3 regions of the Pseudomonas viridinivis genome follow, and region 1 is predicted to be linked to each of the others. Evidence: predicted binding sites of a transcription regulator. Region 1 holds the regulator's gene; each other region holds the start of a gene.

Region 1 (4,243 bases):
CTGGAATCAACTGCAAGGCAGCCGTCCGCAACAGGCCAACCTGTGGCGTCGCCTGCAACGTATTGGTCTGTCCGGTCCGTTGTCCCGCGACCTGCTGGCAATGGTCGGCGAAATTGAAGAACCTCGTCAGGCCTGGCGCATGCTGTTGGCGCACCTGGCGCGGATGATTGCCACTCCGGAAATCGAGCCGCTCGAAGAGGGTGGCGTGATTGCCATGGTCGGCCCGGCTGGCATGGGTAAAACCACCACACTCGCCAAGCTGGCCGCGCGCTATGTGTTGAAGTACGGCGCACAGAACATCGCTCTGGTGAGCATGGACAGCTTTCGCATCGGCGCTCAGGAGCAGCTCAAGACTCTGGGCCGCATCCTCAACGTGCCGGTGACGCATGTCGATCCGGGCCAGTCGCTGGCTCAGGCACTGGAGCCGCTGTTGCGCAAGCGCGTGGTGTTGATTGACACCGCAGGCCTGCAAGCCAGCGATCCGGCCCTGCGCATGCAGCTCGAAAGCCTCGCCGGGCGTGGCATCAAGGCGCGTAATTATCTGGTGTTGGCAACGACCAGTCAGAAGCAAGTGCTGACCGCTGCCTACCACAGTTACAAACGTTGTGGCTTGTCCGGGTGCATCCTGACCAAGCTGGACGAAACTGCCAGCCTGGGCGAAGTACTCAGCCTGGCGATCAGTCATGAGCTACCTGTTGCCTACCTGACTGACGGGCCGCGAATACCTGATGATTTACACCTTCCGCGCCGGCACCAATTGGTTACCCGTGCGGTCAATGTGCAGATGCAGGAAGAGCCTAGCGAAGAAGCGATGGCGGATATGTTTGCCGACCTGTACCACAACCCCAGCAAGCGGGTGGGTTAGGTGAAACGAACTAATGGAATTTACCTGCATCGATGGTCTGCCACGCATTGTTCCTCAGCGAACGTGCAGCCCCCAATGTGGCTTCGGTCTACGCAAGACAAGGTAATGAAATAACATGGGCAGCATGCATCCCGTACAGGTGATCGCGGTGACCGGCGGCAAAGGTGGCGTCGGTAAGACTAACGTGTCAGTGAACCTATCGCTGGCCTTGGCCGAGCTTGGCCGGCGCGTCATGCTGCTGGACGCCGACCTTGGCCTGGCCAATGTCGACGTGTTGCTGGGGCTTACGCCCAAGCGCACCCTTGCCGATGTGATTGAAGGGCGTTGCGAATTGCGCGACGTACTCCTTCAGGGCCCTGGCGGGATTCGCATCGTGCCAGCCGCTTCCGGCACGCAGAGCATGGTGCACCTGACGCCGGCGCAGCATGCCGGTCTGATTCAGGCCTTCAGCGATATTGGCGATAACCTCGACGTACTGGTCATCGATACGGCCGCCGGCATCGGCGAGTCGGTGGTGAGCTTCGTGCGCGCTGCCCAGGAAGTCTTGCTGGTGGTGTGCGACGAGCCGACCTCGATCACTGACGCCTACGCGCTGATCAAGCTGCTCAATCGCGACTACGGCATGAATCGCTTCCGGGTCCTGGCCAACATGGCCCAGAGCCCGCAGGAAGGCCGCAACCTGTTTGCCAAGCTAACCAAAGTGACCGACCGCTTCCTCGATGTTGCCCTGCAATACGTCGGTGCGGTGCCTTACGACGAGTGCGTGCGCAAGGCGGTGCAGAAGCAGCGTGCCGTTTATGAAGCGTTCCCGCGCTCCAAATGCTCCCTGGCCTTCAAGGCTATTGCGCAGAAAGTCGACACCTGGCCGCTGCCGGCCAATCCGCGCGGTCATCTTGAGTTTTTCGTGGAGCGACTTGTTCACCAGACATTTGCGGGGCCTGTCCAATGACAGCCAGCGGCTACCAGATGTACAGCAAGACCTCCAAGAACTCGCAGTACGAGCTCATCGAGCGCTATGCGCCGCTGGTCAAGCGTATCGCCTATCACTTGCTGGCGCGCTTGCCGGCCAGTGTGCAGGTCGAGGACCTGATCCAGGCCGGCATGATCGGACTGCTTGAAGTGTCCACCAAGTACGACTGCACCAAAGGCGCGAGTTTCGAGACCTACGCGGGTATCCGGATTCGCGGCGCGATGCTCGATGAAGTGCGTAAAGGTGACTGGGCACCGCGTTCGGTTCACCGCAATACGCGCATGGTCAGTGACGCAATTCGCTCAATTGAAGCTAAAACAGGTCGTGACGCTAAAGATCACGAGGTTGCGGCCGAACTCCAATTGAGTCTCGATGATTATTACGGGATTTTGAACGATACCCTGGGCAGCCGGCTGTTCAGTTTCGACGACCTTTTGCAGGACGGCGAACATGAAGGGCTGCACGAGGACGGCGCAAGCGGTTCGCTTGAGCCATCGCGGGATCTGGAAGACGAACGTTTCCAGGCCGCGTTAGCAGATGCGATTGCCAATTTGCCAGAGCGCGAGCGACTGGTGTTGGCGCTGTACTATGACGAGGAGCTGAATCTCAAGGAAATCGGTGAGGTCCTTGGGGTCAGCGAGTCGCGAGTCAGCCAGTTACACAGCCAGTGCGCAGCTCGTTTGCGAGGGCGTTTGGGAGAGTGGCGAGCGCGTTGACAGGTGTGGCGCATCCGTAGGGTTGCGCTGTACGTGTAAGCCGGCTGTGCAAAGCGTTGTGTGGGGAGATGGACAAGGCGGGAACCGGTCATTGGCATTACTGCAAGCTGTTGGAAGGAGTTTTACCTTTCTGGCGGCACGCCGAACTGCTGCCCGGTTTCTTGACTGTTGATTTACCAAGCCCGTCGTCGTTTTAGTACAGCCGATGTGAGCTGTGCCGGTATTGATTGAACAGCGCGTTCAGGTGCTGAACGCGTTAAAGACTGCTTGGAGGTCGAATTGGACAAAAACATGAAAATCCTCATCGTTGATGACTTCTCAACGATGCGGCGGATCATCAAAAACCTGTTGCGTGATTTAGGATTCACCAACACGGCCGAAGCCGATGACGGGCTCACCGCGCTGCCAATGTTGCAGAGCGGTGCTTTCGACTTTCTGGTGACTGACTGGAACATGCCTGGCATGTCCGGCATCGACCTGTTGCGTCAGGTGCGCGCCGATGAACGACTCAAGCACCTTCCGGTGCTGATGGTCACGGCCGAAGCCAAGCGCGACCAGATCATCGAAGCCGCCCAGGCGGGCGTCAACGGTTATGTCGTGAAGCCATTTACGGCCCAAGTGCTGAAAGAAAAGATCGAAAAGATCTTCGAGCGCGTCAATAGCTGATGTTTGCCGCGAGGGTGCTATGGAGCATAAAGAGTCATCACAGGGCGACTTTGAGTCAACCCTGAAAAAACACGCGCATGAGCTGGTGATGTGCCTTGAAAAAGGCCGTTTCGGCGAAGCCGTGCAATTGATCCATGAGCTGAACCAGACTCGTGATCGCGGCTTGTATCAGGAAGTCGGCAAACTCACCCGCGAGCTGCACAGCGCAATCGTCAATTTCCAGATTGACCCGAACATGCCTCAGGCCAAGGAAGTGTCCCAGATCACGGATGCTACCGAGCGTTTGTCGTATGTTGTCAGGCTTACCGAAAATGCGGCCAACCGCACCATGGATCTGGTCGAGCAAAGCACGCCCCTGATGAATGGCTTGAGTACCGACGCCAAAGCGTTGAGCCAGGATTGGGGACGTTTCATGCGTCGGGAAATCGGCGCTGAAGAGTTTCGTGAGCTGGCTAAACGCGTCGACGGCTTTTTGACGCGTAGCGAGCGGGAAACCCACGAGGTTGCTGCCCACCTCAATGACATTCTGCTGGCCCAGGATTACCAGGACCTTACCGGTCAGGTCATCAAGCGCGTCACGCAATTGGTCACTGAAGTTGAAAGCAATCTGCTCAAGTTGGTGCTCATGGCCAGTCAGGTCGATCGCTTTGCAGGCATCGAACATGACGATGAATCCATCCTCGCAGAAAAAGATCCACAAAAAGGTCTCTCTCAGGGTGAAGGTCCGCAGATTCATGCCGATAAACGGGAAGACGTTGTGTCCGGACAGGACGATGTAGACGATCTGCTATCGAGCCTTGGCTTCTAGGTCTGTTGACGGTTAATTTTAGGGAGCACCCCAATGAGCTTCGGCGCCGATGAAGAAATCCTTCAGGATTTTCTGGTAGAGGCCGGCGAAATTCTGGAGCAATTGTCCGAACAGCTGGTCGAGCTGGAAAGCCGACCTGATGATGCAGACTTGCTTAATGCAATTTTTCGCGGTTTTCACACTGTAAAAGGCGGCGCCGGCTTCCTCCAGCTCCATGA
Region 2 (4,243 bases), 710 kb from region 1:
GGCGAGCATTAGTAGCTGCAGGCCTGCGCCATCGATTTCGGTAACCTGCGACAAATCGATTTCCATGCGCGGGGTTCCTCCCAGGCGTGGCAGCAGTTGTGCGGCAAGTTCTGCGGCGGTGTAGATCGTCAATTCACCGTCGATGTGCACGCGCGCCGTGTCATTGGATGTCTCGCACAGGAGTGGCATGGCAGCCTCCGTTGTCAGGGCAGGATCAGCTTGGAAACTGCCGCCAGCATCTGCGCGGGCTGGAACGGCTTGACCACCCAGGCTCTGGCACCGGCGGCCTGGCCTTCCAGCTTTTTCGATTCCTGGGATTCGGTGGTCAGCATGATGATCGGCGTGAACTTGTAGTTGGCCAGCTTCTTGACCTCCTTGACGAAGGTGATGCCATCCATGTTGGGCATGTTCACATCGCTGATGATCAGGTGCACTTTCTGGCCATTGAGCTTGCCCAGCGCATCCTTGCCGTCACTGGCTTCGATCACGTCATATCCCGCACTTTTCAAGGCAATGCCGACCACCTGCCGAACACTGCTGGAGTCATCGACAACCAATACACTTTTAGCCATGAGGCTCTCCTTAGAAGAAGGTAATTTCCTGTGAATTCTGCTGTGCGCCAGTGCCGCCACGGTGGGTATGACGCTGTTCGTCAGTGGCGTAGGTGGCCTCCATTCGTGCCAGCCAATCGCGAGCATTGAGGGAGGCGGTCTGTTCAGGCGATTGACTGACCTGCTGCAGATGCGCGTGCAGCGAATCTATGTTGTCGCGCACGTGAGTCAGGATCTGGCTGACCCGATCCTGAAATTGCAGACTGACCAATACGTCGGTGAGTTCGTCCCGAATGCCGAAGCTTTCCTGTTGCAGCATTTCGGCGGATTCGGCAAGGCGTTGGGTGACGGTCTTGAAGCGCTCCAGCACCTGCTGGATGCTGCTTTCGGAGGTCGCGACCGAGTTGCTGTCCTGGTCTGCGCCGCTCGAGGCCGCTTGCACCAGTTGGGTGATGGCATTGTTGATGATGTCGACTTTTGCGGACATCTGTTGCCCGGTTTCGCTGGACTTGCTCGACAGGCTGCGCACTGCGTCAGCGACCACGGCAAACCCGCGTCCGGCTTCTCCGGCACGAGCGGCTTCGATGGCCGCATTGAGCGCGAGCAGGTTGGTTTGCGCTGCGATTGCCGCGACGTCGGCAGCCATGGTTCTGAGCTCACCGGTGTAGGCGGTCAGATTGCGCACTTGAGTCAGGGTTTCATCGCGACTGGTTTGCGTCGCCTTCAGAGAATCGATGACTTGCACCAACTCGCCGTCACTCTGGGCCAGCGCGTGCTGTGCGCCACCGGCGCTATGTCCGGACAGTTCACCCGCAGCCTGCTGTGACGCCTGAACCGTGTCCTGCAACCGCGAAGAAATACTGGTGAAGCGGGTGGCCAGCGAGACGATTGCGGTTTCGGTCTGCTGACGTGAGCTTTCTACCTGCTTGGCCCAGATGGGCATTGCACCGAGAAAGACTTCGTTGAGTTGTGCCGCGGATTTCAGCGAAGGGTTTTCACTGGCCTGCTGCTCATGCAAGGCAACGGCAGTGGCGATAGCTTCATTGATTCGCACGCGTTGTGAGCGAGTGCTCCACCAGCTGGCAGCGAAACCAACAACCAGTATCGCAGCACCGAAGCCCAGGCTTTGACGGGTTGGGCCTTCAAGCGTTAGCGTGACGATTGCCGCAGCAACGGCGGGAAGCAACGGCAGCCAGAGGAAGGGCACATGGACTTTTTGGGATGAGCGAGCGGTTTGGCCGGGCATCATGGTTCAATCCTTGAACAGTCACACATTCGAAATAATGCGAACAATGAGTTATCTGCTCCGCCGATCCAGACTTGAGCCCCAGAGCCGGACCGGTCGTCAGATCGTCTGGAATAGTGGTCATCATCGGTCATTGGCATGCAGGCTCCTTATGACCTGTCAGGTCGAAGTCGGGACATTCAAGAACAAGATGATGGCACATAGCCATAAAAAAAGCTGTGCGATCAATTTGCGTGATCGAAGGTCCACATCCGGACGCACAGCAAGCGTGGATTTGCTTCAGTCAGCTATTGGCCCCGGTGCAACAGTGACCAAGCGATACTGCTCCGGGCCGAGGTGAGTCAGTCAGTTGTTGTCTTTCCAATCCGAGGAGAAACACCATGCAATACCGACAATTTGGTAACACTGGCCTCAGTGTTTCCCGGCTGTGTCTAGGTACCATGACGTTTGGGCTGCAAACCGATGCACAGGTCTCGCACCAGATCATCGACCGGGCCGCCGAGGCCGGGGTCAATTTCATCGACACCGCCGACGTGTATCCACTGGGCGCAAAACTTGACACTGTTGGCCGTACCGAAGAAATCGTCGGCAGTTGGCTCAAGGGCAAGCGCGACGATTACATTCTGGCCACCAAGGCGTGCGGAATAATGGGCGAGCAGGCCTGGCAGCGCGGGGCTTCACGCAAGCACTTGCTCAGCGCCATTGAAGCGTCGCTCAAGCGCCTGAACACCGACTATGTCGATCTTTACCAGCTGCATTCGGACGATCCAAGCACACCGCTCGAAGAAACCCTCGAAGCACTGGATATCATCGTCCGCCACGGCAAGGCGCGTTACATCGGCGTCTCGAACTTTCTCGCCTATCGGCTGGCGCGCATGCTGGGTCGCGCCGACTTCCTCAAGCTGACCCGCTTCGTGTCCGTCCAGCCGCGCTACAACCTGCTGTTCCGCCAGATCGAACGCGAGCTGTTGCCACTGGCTGGCGAAGAACGTCTGGCCGTGATTCCTTACAATCCCTTGGCTGGCGGCTTGCTCACCGGCAAGCACGCCCATGACAAGGCACCTTCCGAAGGTCGATTCACGGCAACAGTCGGCAAGGCTGGCGAGATGTATCAGCAGCGCTACTGGCACGAGCGGGAATTCCAGAGCATCGCAAAACTCAAGGAAGTCATTACCGACGCTGGCAAGCCGATGACCACGACCTCCGTGGCCTGGGTGCTGGCCAATCCGCTGGTGACTTCGGCGATCATTGGCGCCAGCCGTCCTGAGCAACTGGACGACACGCTGGCGGCGGCGGATTTCGTGCTGGAGGCGGAACTCAAGTCTCAGCTCGATGACATCACTCATGAATATCGCTGGGGTGATGCGGCGCGCTAACGGCCGCTGGATCGTGGCTCAGGTCACGCTCTTTCGGCAGACGCAGGCCTGCTCCACAGTTCCATCGCGAAATCCACAAAACAGCGCAATTTCGGCGATCGGTAGCGATCTTGCGCGTACATCAAATGCATCGGCCGACAGGGGAGCTGGTACTGCGGTAGCAGCGCAACCAGCCGGCCGCTCTGCAAGTCTTCTTCGATCAGCGCGTCGGGCATCATTGCGATCCCGGCACCGGCGCGTGCCGCCTTGTGCAGACCTGACGACGTATTCATGGTGATCGGTCCGCTCACAGGCACCAGCACTTCACCTTCCGGCCCGCTCAGGCGCCAGTGTTTTTCCACGGAACTCCAGTCGTCGCCTGCCGGATAAGCAAAGGCCAGGCAGTCGTGATGTTGCAGGTCCATGGGCTCGGTCGGCGTGCCGCGACGTTGCAGATAGTCCGGCGAAGCACAGATCGTCAACATGTAGTCCTCAAGCGGGCGGGCAATCAGGCTTGAATTCTCTGGCGTGCCAAGGCGGATGGCGGCATCGAAGCCATGGCCGATCAAGTCCATTCGCTCGTTGCTGAACACCACGTCCAGCCTGATCTGCGGGAAGCGTCGGGAGAACTCAGTCAAGGCTGGTGCCAGTCGCTCGTTGCCAAACGTGAACGGCGCGGTGATCCGCAAGGTGCCCTTGGGCACTGCCTGGGCCTGTTCCGCCAGATGCTCGGAAGCGGCGACCAACCCGAGCACTTCCAGGCAACGCTGGTAATAGGACTCGCCGAACTCGGTCAGACGCTGACGTCGTGTTGTGCGGTTGAGCAGGCCGACCCCGAGCCGCTGCTCGAGCGCCCGCAAGTGATTGCCCACCATGGTTGTCGACAAGCCGCACTCAAATGCGGCTGCGGTCATGCTGCCGGTCTCGACCACTTTCACGTACACCGACATTGCCTGGAATAAGTCCATTATCAAGCCTGACTTTAAAATGAATGGAGGATTTAGCGGTTTATCCAGCTGAGGTGGCTAACGATACTGGAATTATCCACCGACTGGAGCTTTATGCCATGACCGCCGCCTGCCTGATGACCA
Region 3 (4,243 bases), 540 kb from region 1:
TCGCGCATGGTGCCTTCCGCTTCGCTCCAGAAGCGGCGCTGGATGATCTGGATCGCGTCCGACAACAGCTCTTGCGCGCCCGCGCGCCCCGCCACCACAGCGGAGCTGGCCGCCAACGCGACAAACGCGTGCAGGTAGGCTTGCTTATCAGCCTTGCGGCCATCGTCAAGCGGCCCGCTGAACCAGCCACCGTGCTCGGCGTCGCGCAGCGGCCCGGCGAGCGCCGCAATGCCGTGATCCACCAATGCCGCGCAACCGGGTATGCCGCGCACGTGGGCCATGGCGAAACTGTGGGTCATGCGGGCGGTATTCATGGTTTCGGCACGGGCGTCGGCAGGCAGTACGCCGCGTGCGTCCAGATTGCCAAACCCTTGGGGCAGGCGCGAAGCCTTGGCGAAACTCAGCAGGCGGCTGCCTTCGCGAGCCAGCCAATCATGGTGGGCCGGCGCGCGCAGCCAGCTGCTGAAGGTGTGATTTTTATTGTCCATGGAAGCTGTTTCGCCTCTGTCGATAGTCCGATGGCCGGGATGATCGGCCGTGGCGAATCATGCCCGGCCCGGACGGCCAGCGGCAAGCGGTCCAGCACGTGGACAGCTCGCCGTTATACCTCGACAGATGAATGCTGCTTCAGACCTTGAAGCGAGCCACCACCGCGTTCAACTCCACGGCCAGACGCGACAGCTCATGACTCGACGCGCTGATCTGATTGGCGCCATGGGTCGATTGCATGGACAGATCACGGATATTGACGATATTGCGATCCACTTCCCGCGCCACTTGCGCCTGCTCTTCAGCAGCGCTGGCGATGACCAGGTTGCGCTCGGAAATCTGGTTGATCGACGCGGTGATATCGCTCAGCGATACCCCAGCGCCTTGCGCCAGAGAAAGAGTTTCGCCCGCGCGCTGACTGCTGGTCTGCATCGATTCCAGCGCCTGAGCGGAACCACTGCGCATCGCCGTGACCATCTTGTCGATTTCCAGCGTCGACTGCTGAGTGCGGTGCGCCAGGGCCCGGACTTCATCGGCCACTACTGCGAAACCGCGTCCTGATTCCCCTGCCCGTGCGGCTTCAATGGCGGCGTTGAGTGCCAGAAGGTTGGTCTGCTCGGCAATCGAGCGAATCACGTCCAGCACCTTGCCGATATCCTGGGACTGATCCGCGAGGTTCTGCACCAGTTTCGAGGTTGCCTGAACGTTATCGGTAAGGGTCTGGATCGACTGCACCGTGTCCACCACCCGAGCCTGCCCGGCCTGGGCCGAAACGTTGGATTGGTTGGAAGCATCGGAAGTCGACACGGCGTTGCGCGCCACTTCTTCCACCGCCGAGGTCATCTCATTGATGGCGGTGGCCGCTTGATCGATTTCGGCGTTCTGCTGGTGCAGGCCACGGTAGCTGTCTTCGGTCACCGAATTGAGTTCAGTCGCCGCCGACGCTAGCTGGGTCGCCGAGCTGCCGATATGACGCATGGCCGAACGCAGATTGCCCTGCATTTTTTCCAGAGCGGCCAACAGACGTGTGACTTCGTCATTGCCATCCACGTGAATGGTTTGCGTGAGGTCGCCGGCGGCGACACTTTCAGCGGCGATCACGGCGGTGTGCAGCGGGCGCACGATACTGCGCGTCAACCACAAGGCCAGGACGATGGTGCCCAGCCCGGCAATGACCACGAAGAACAGGACGATGGTCTTTGATTTACTGTATTGCGCCTCGGCAGCCTGGCCTTCGGCGTCAACCTGATTTGCGTAGAACTCGCCAAAATCACTGAGTTGCTTGCCGGAACCGTCGACGATCGGCTTCATGTCCACCAGCAGCAGCTTATTCAGCGCGTCGCGGTCGTTCTGAGCCGCCAGGACGAAGGAACGCTCGAGCCCTTTCTGATAGTCGCCCAGCGTTATGCGGAACTGGTCATTGAGAACCTTTTCTTCCGGGGTATCGACAAAGGCGCTCAACGTATCGAGCTTTTTATTCAGGTCCTGATTACGTACATCCAGCTGACCGCGGTAGGTAGCGATGTTCTTTGGGTCTGGGTCCAGCGCCATACGCAGCGAGATAGTGCGGATACGCAGCATGTTTTCCCGAATATCGCTGACCACCCGCATGCTCGGCATCCAGTTGCTTTCAACCGCCAATTCGCTCTGGCGAATGGCCGACATCTGCGCCAACGCGAACCAACCCAGCAAAGCAACCAACAGGGAAATCAGGGTGAAGCCAAGGCCAGCGCGGCGGGCGATGGTCAAATTGCGTAGGTTCATGGCCATGAGCTCTTGTTATTGAACAGAAGGGTTATCAGGAAACAGGACTTGGCAGGCTTGAATTGTCCGACAACTTCAGACGCTATCGACTTGACCGCGCGCTTCTTGAGCGTTCCTGGGTAACAATTCTTTCATCCAGGCCAGAATTGTCCGACGAACGAAGACACTCAATCCGATATCCGCTTGTCTAGAACCTAAGTGCCTGGAGTTTTTTATCAGCGCTCAGGCATGTCTTGAGGAGATTTAGTCATGCATCTTGAAGGTTCCTGCCATTGCGGTGAGGTCGAGTTCAGCCTGAACAGCGCCCATCCGTATCCTTATCAACGCTGCTACTGCTCGATCTGTCGCAAGACACAGGGCGGGGGCGGCTATTCGATCAACCTCAGCGGCGACGCTAAAAGCCTGAAGGTCAAAGGCCGCGAACACATCGCGATTTATCACGCCAGGATGCGTGATGATCATCATGTGCATACCAGCAGCGCCGAGCGGCATTTCTGCAAACTGTGCGGCAGCGGCTTGTGGCTGTTCAGCCCCGAATGGCCCGAGCTGATCCATCCATTTGCGTCAGCTATCGATACCCCGCTGCCGACACCGCCTGAACACACGCATCTGCTGATCGATTCCAAGGCGTCGTGGGTGCAAGTGCAAGCCCACGAGGGCGATAAGCTGTTCGATGGTTTCCCCGAAGAATCCATTGCCGACTGGCACGAGCGCCTGGGCCTGGTCCGCTGACGATGTGGATTTTAGTTGCAGTGAACCTTGGCACCCGGCGCCTGACTCCCAACAAAAGCCTGCCAGGAGAAAGCCATGGCCCTGCCTACCGTCGCCCGCTTTGCTGATCTTGCCAAAGATCGCCGCAGCGAAATCAAGATCGGCGAACAGACCATTGTTCTGGTGCCCATCGGTGAGCAAGTGCGTACCTATCAAGGCAAATGCCCGCACGCGGGCGCACCGCTGGCCAAGGGCGCGATCTGTACTGAGCAAATTCGTGATCTCCGGGGATATGCCGCCGGATGAAACACCGCCGCTGCGGGAAGAAAGCTTCTATCGCGAGGTGAATTTTCTAATAGCGACGCCTTTCCAAACGCGGCGACTCGGAGTATCGGCGTCTGTTGCACAACAGCTCAATGGCGGCCAGTCGGTCTGAAACCTGGAAACCGTATTACCAAAGCTACCTGGCCCGAGGGTTCAAACCCACTCAAGCGCTGGTAGTCCTCGCCCGAAAGCTCGCGCGAGTCATGTTTGCCTTGATGAAAAGCCAGACGGAGTACACCCCAAACTTTATGCCTGGGGTTGCTCACGAACATAGCATCTCCAACGCGGTGGACGGGCGCTGGCCAATTCAAACCAGTTCTGAAATCTCGATCAGGTTCAAATCCGGATCACGCACATACACCGAGCGAATCGGCCCCGTGGCGCCGGTGCGCAGGATCGGGCCTTCGATAATCGGCCACTGCGCCGCGTTCAAATGCTTGATGACCTGCTCCAGCGGGATAGACGCGATAAAGCACAGGTCCAGCGCACCCGGCACTGGCACATGAGCCTTGGGCTCGAACTCATGCCCGCGGATGTGCAGATTGATTTTCTGATTGCCAAACCGAAACGCCATACGCCCGGCGCCGAAGGTTTCCAGCTGCATTCCCAACACGCGAGTGTAGAAATCCTTGGTGGCTTCGCCATCGACGGCGGTCAGTACCAGGTGGTCCAGATGATCGATCATGGTTGCGCTCGGTTGTTTGGTGGGTTTAGCGTGGCCGCGGGAGGCTTGCCGGATAACAGGAGGCGCGCCTTGTCGGTCAAGTAGTAGGCCTGCGCGGGACTGCGCGGTGAAGCAGGTTTGGTCATCTGGATGAGCCCGGCAACCAGTGCCGGGTTAAGGTAACTATTGCGAAACGACTGGCGATGCGTGAGCCCTAGATGCTCAATCAGCTCGGCAGCACCCAGTGCCTGACCGTTGCGCAAAGCTTCAAGAAGCCGCCGGACTTGTTCG

What was found. Region 1 encodes FliA, which starts transcription of late flagellar genes. Its sites were predicted from a motif close to CTAAAGTTTNNNNNNNNNNNGCCGNTAA; they were not measured.
Region 2: a site for FliA is predicted at 1,849-1,876, ahead of AABC73_RS12050 (methyl-accepting chemotaxis protein). Genes of this name have one in related genera too.
Region 3: a site for FliA is predicted at 2,336-2,363, ahead of AABC73_RS11255 (methyl-accepting chemotaxis protein). Genes of this name have one in related genera too.

Annotation. Positions count from the first base shown of each region.
Region 1 covers NZ_CP151076.1:1,886,943-1,891,185, forward strand. Annotated here, with positions in the region: gene flhF (flagellar biosynthesis protein FlhF) at 1-865, shown strand, start outside; gene fleN (flagellar synthesis regulator FleN) at 981-1,814, shown strand; gene fliA (RNA polymerase sigma factor FliA) at 1,811-2,551, shown strand; gene AABC73_RS08665 (chemotaxis response regulator CheY) at 2,843-3,217, shown strand; gene AABC73_RS08670 (protein phosphatase CheZ) at 3,237-4,025, shown strand; gene AABC73_RS08675 (chemotaxis protein CheA) at 4,059-4,243, shown strand, end outside.
Region 2 covers NZ_CP151076.1:2,597,915-2,602,157, forward strand. Annotated here, with positions in the region: gene AABC73_RS12040 (STAS domain-containing protein) at 1-189, opposite strand, end outside; gene AABC73_RS12045 (response regulator) at 204-572, opposite strand; gene AABC73_RS12050 (methyl-accepting chemotaxis protein) at 583-1,800, opposite strand; gene AABC73_RS12055 (aldo/keto reductase) at 2,178-3,173, shown strand; gene AABC73_RS12060 (LysR family transcriptional regulator) at 3,197-4,120, opposite strand; gene AABC73_RS12065 (aspartate aminotransferase family protein) at 4,219-4,243, shown strand, end outside.
Region 3 covers NZ_CP151076.1:2,422,404-2,426,646, reverse strand. Annotated here, with positions in the region: gene AABC73_RS11260 (AGE family epimerase/isomerase) at 1-488, opposite strand, end outside; gene AABC73_RS11255 (methyl-accepting chemotaxis protein) at 628-2,253, opposite strand; gene AABC73_RS11250 (GFA family protein) at 2,503-2,985, shown strand; partial or broken gene AABC73_RS11245 (Rieske 2Fe-2S domain-containing protein) at 3,061-3,307, shown strand; partial or broken gene AABC73_RS11240 (IS110 family transposase) at 3,336-3,530, shown strand; gene AABC73_RS11235 (VOC family protein) at 3,596-3,973, opposite strand; gene AABC73_RS11230 (Fic family protein) at 3,970-4,243, opposite strand, start outside.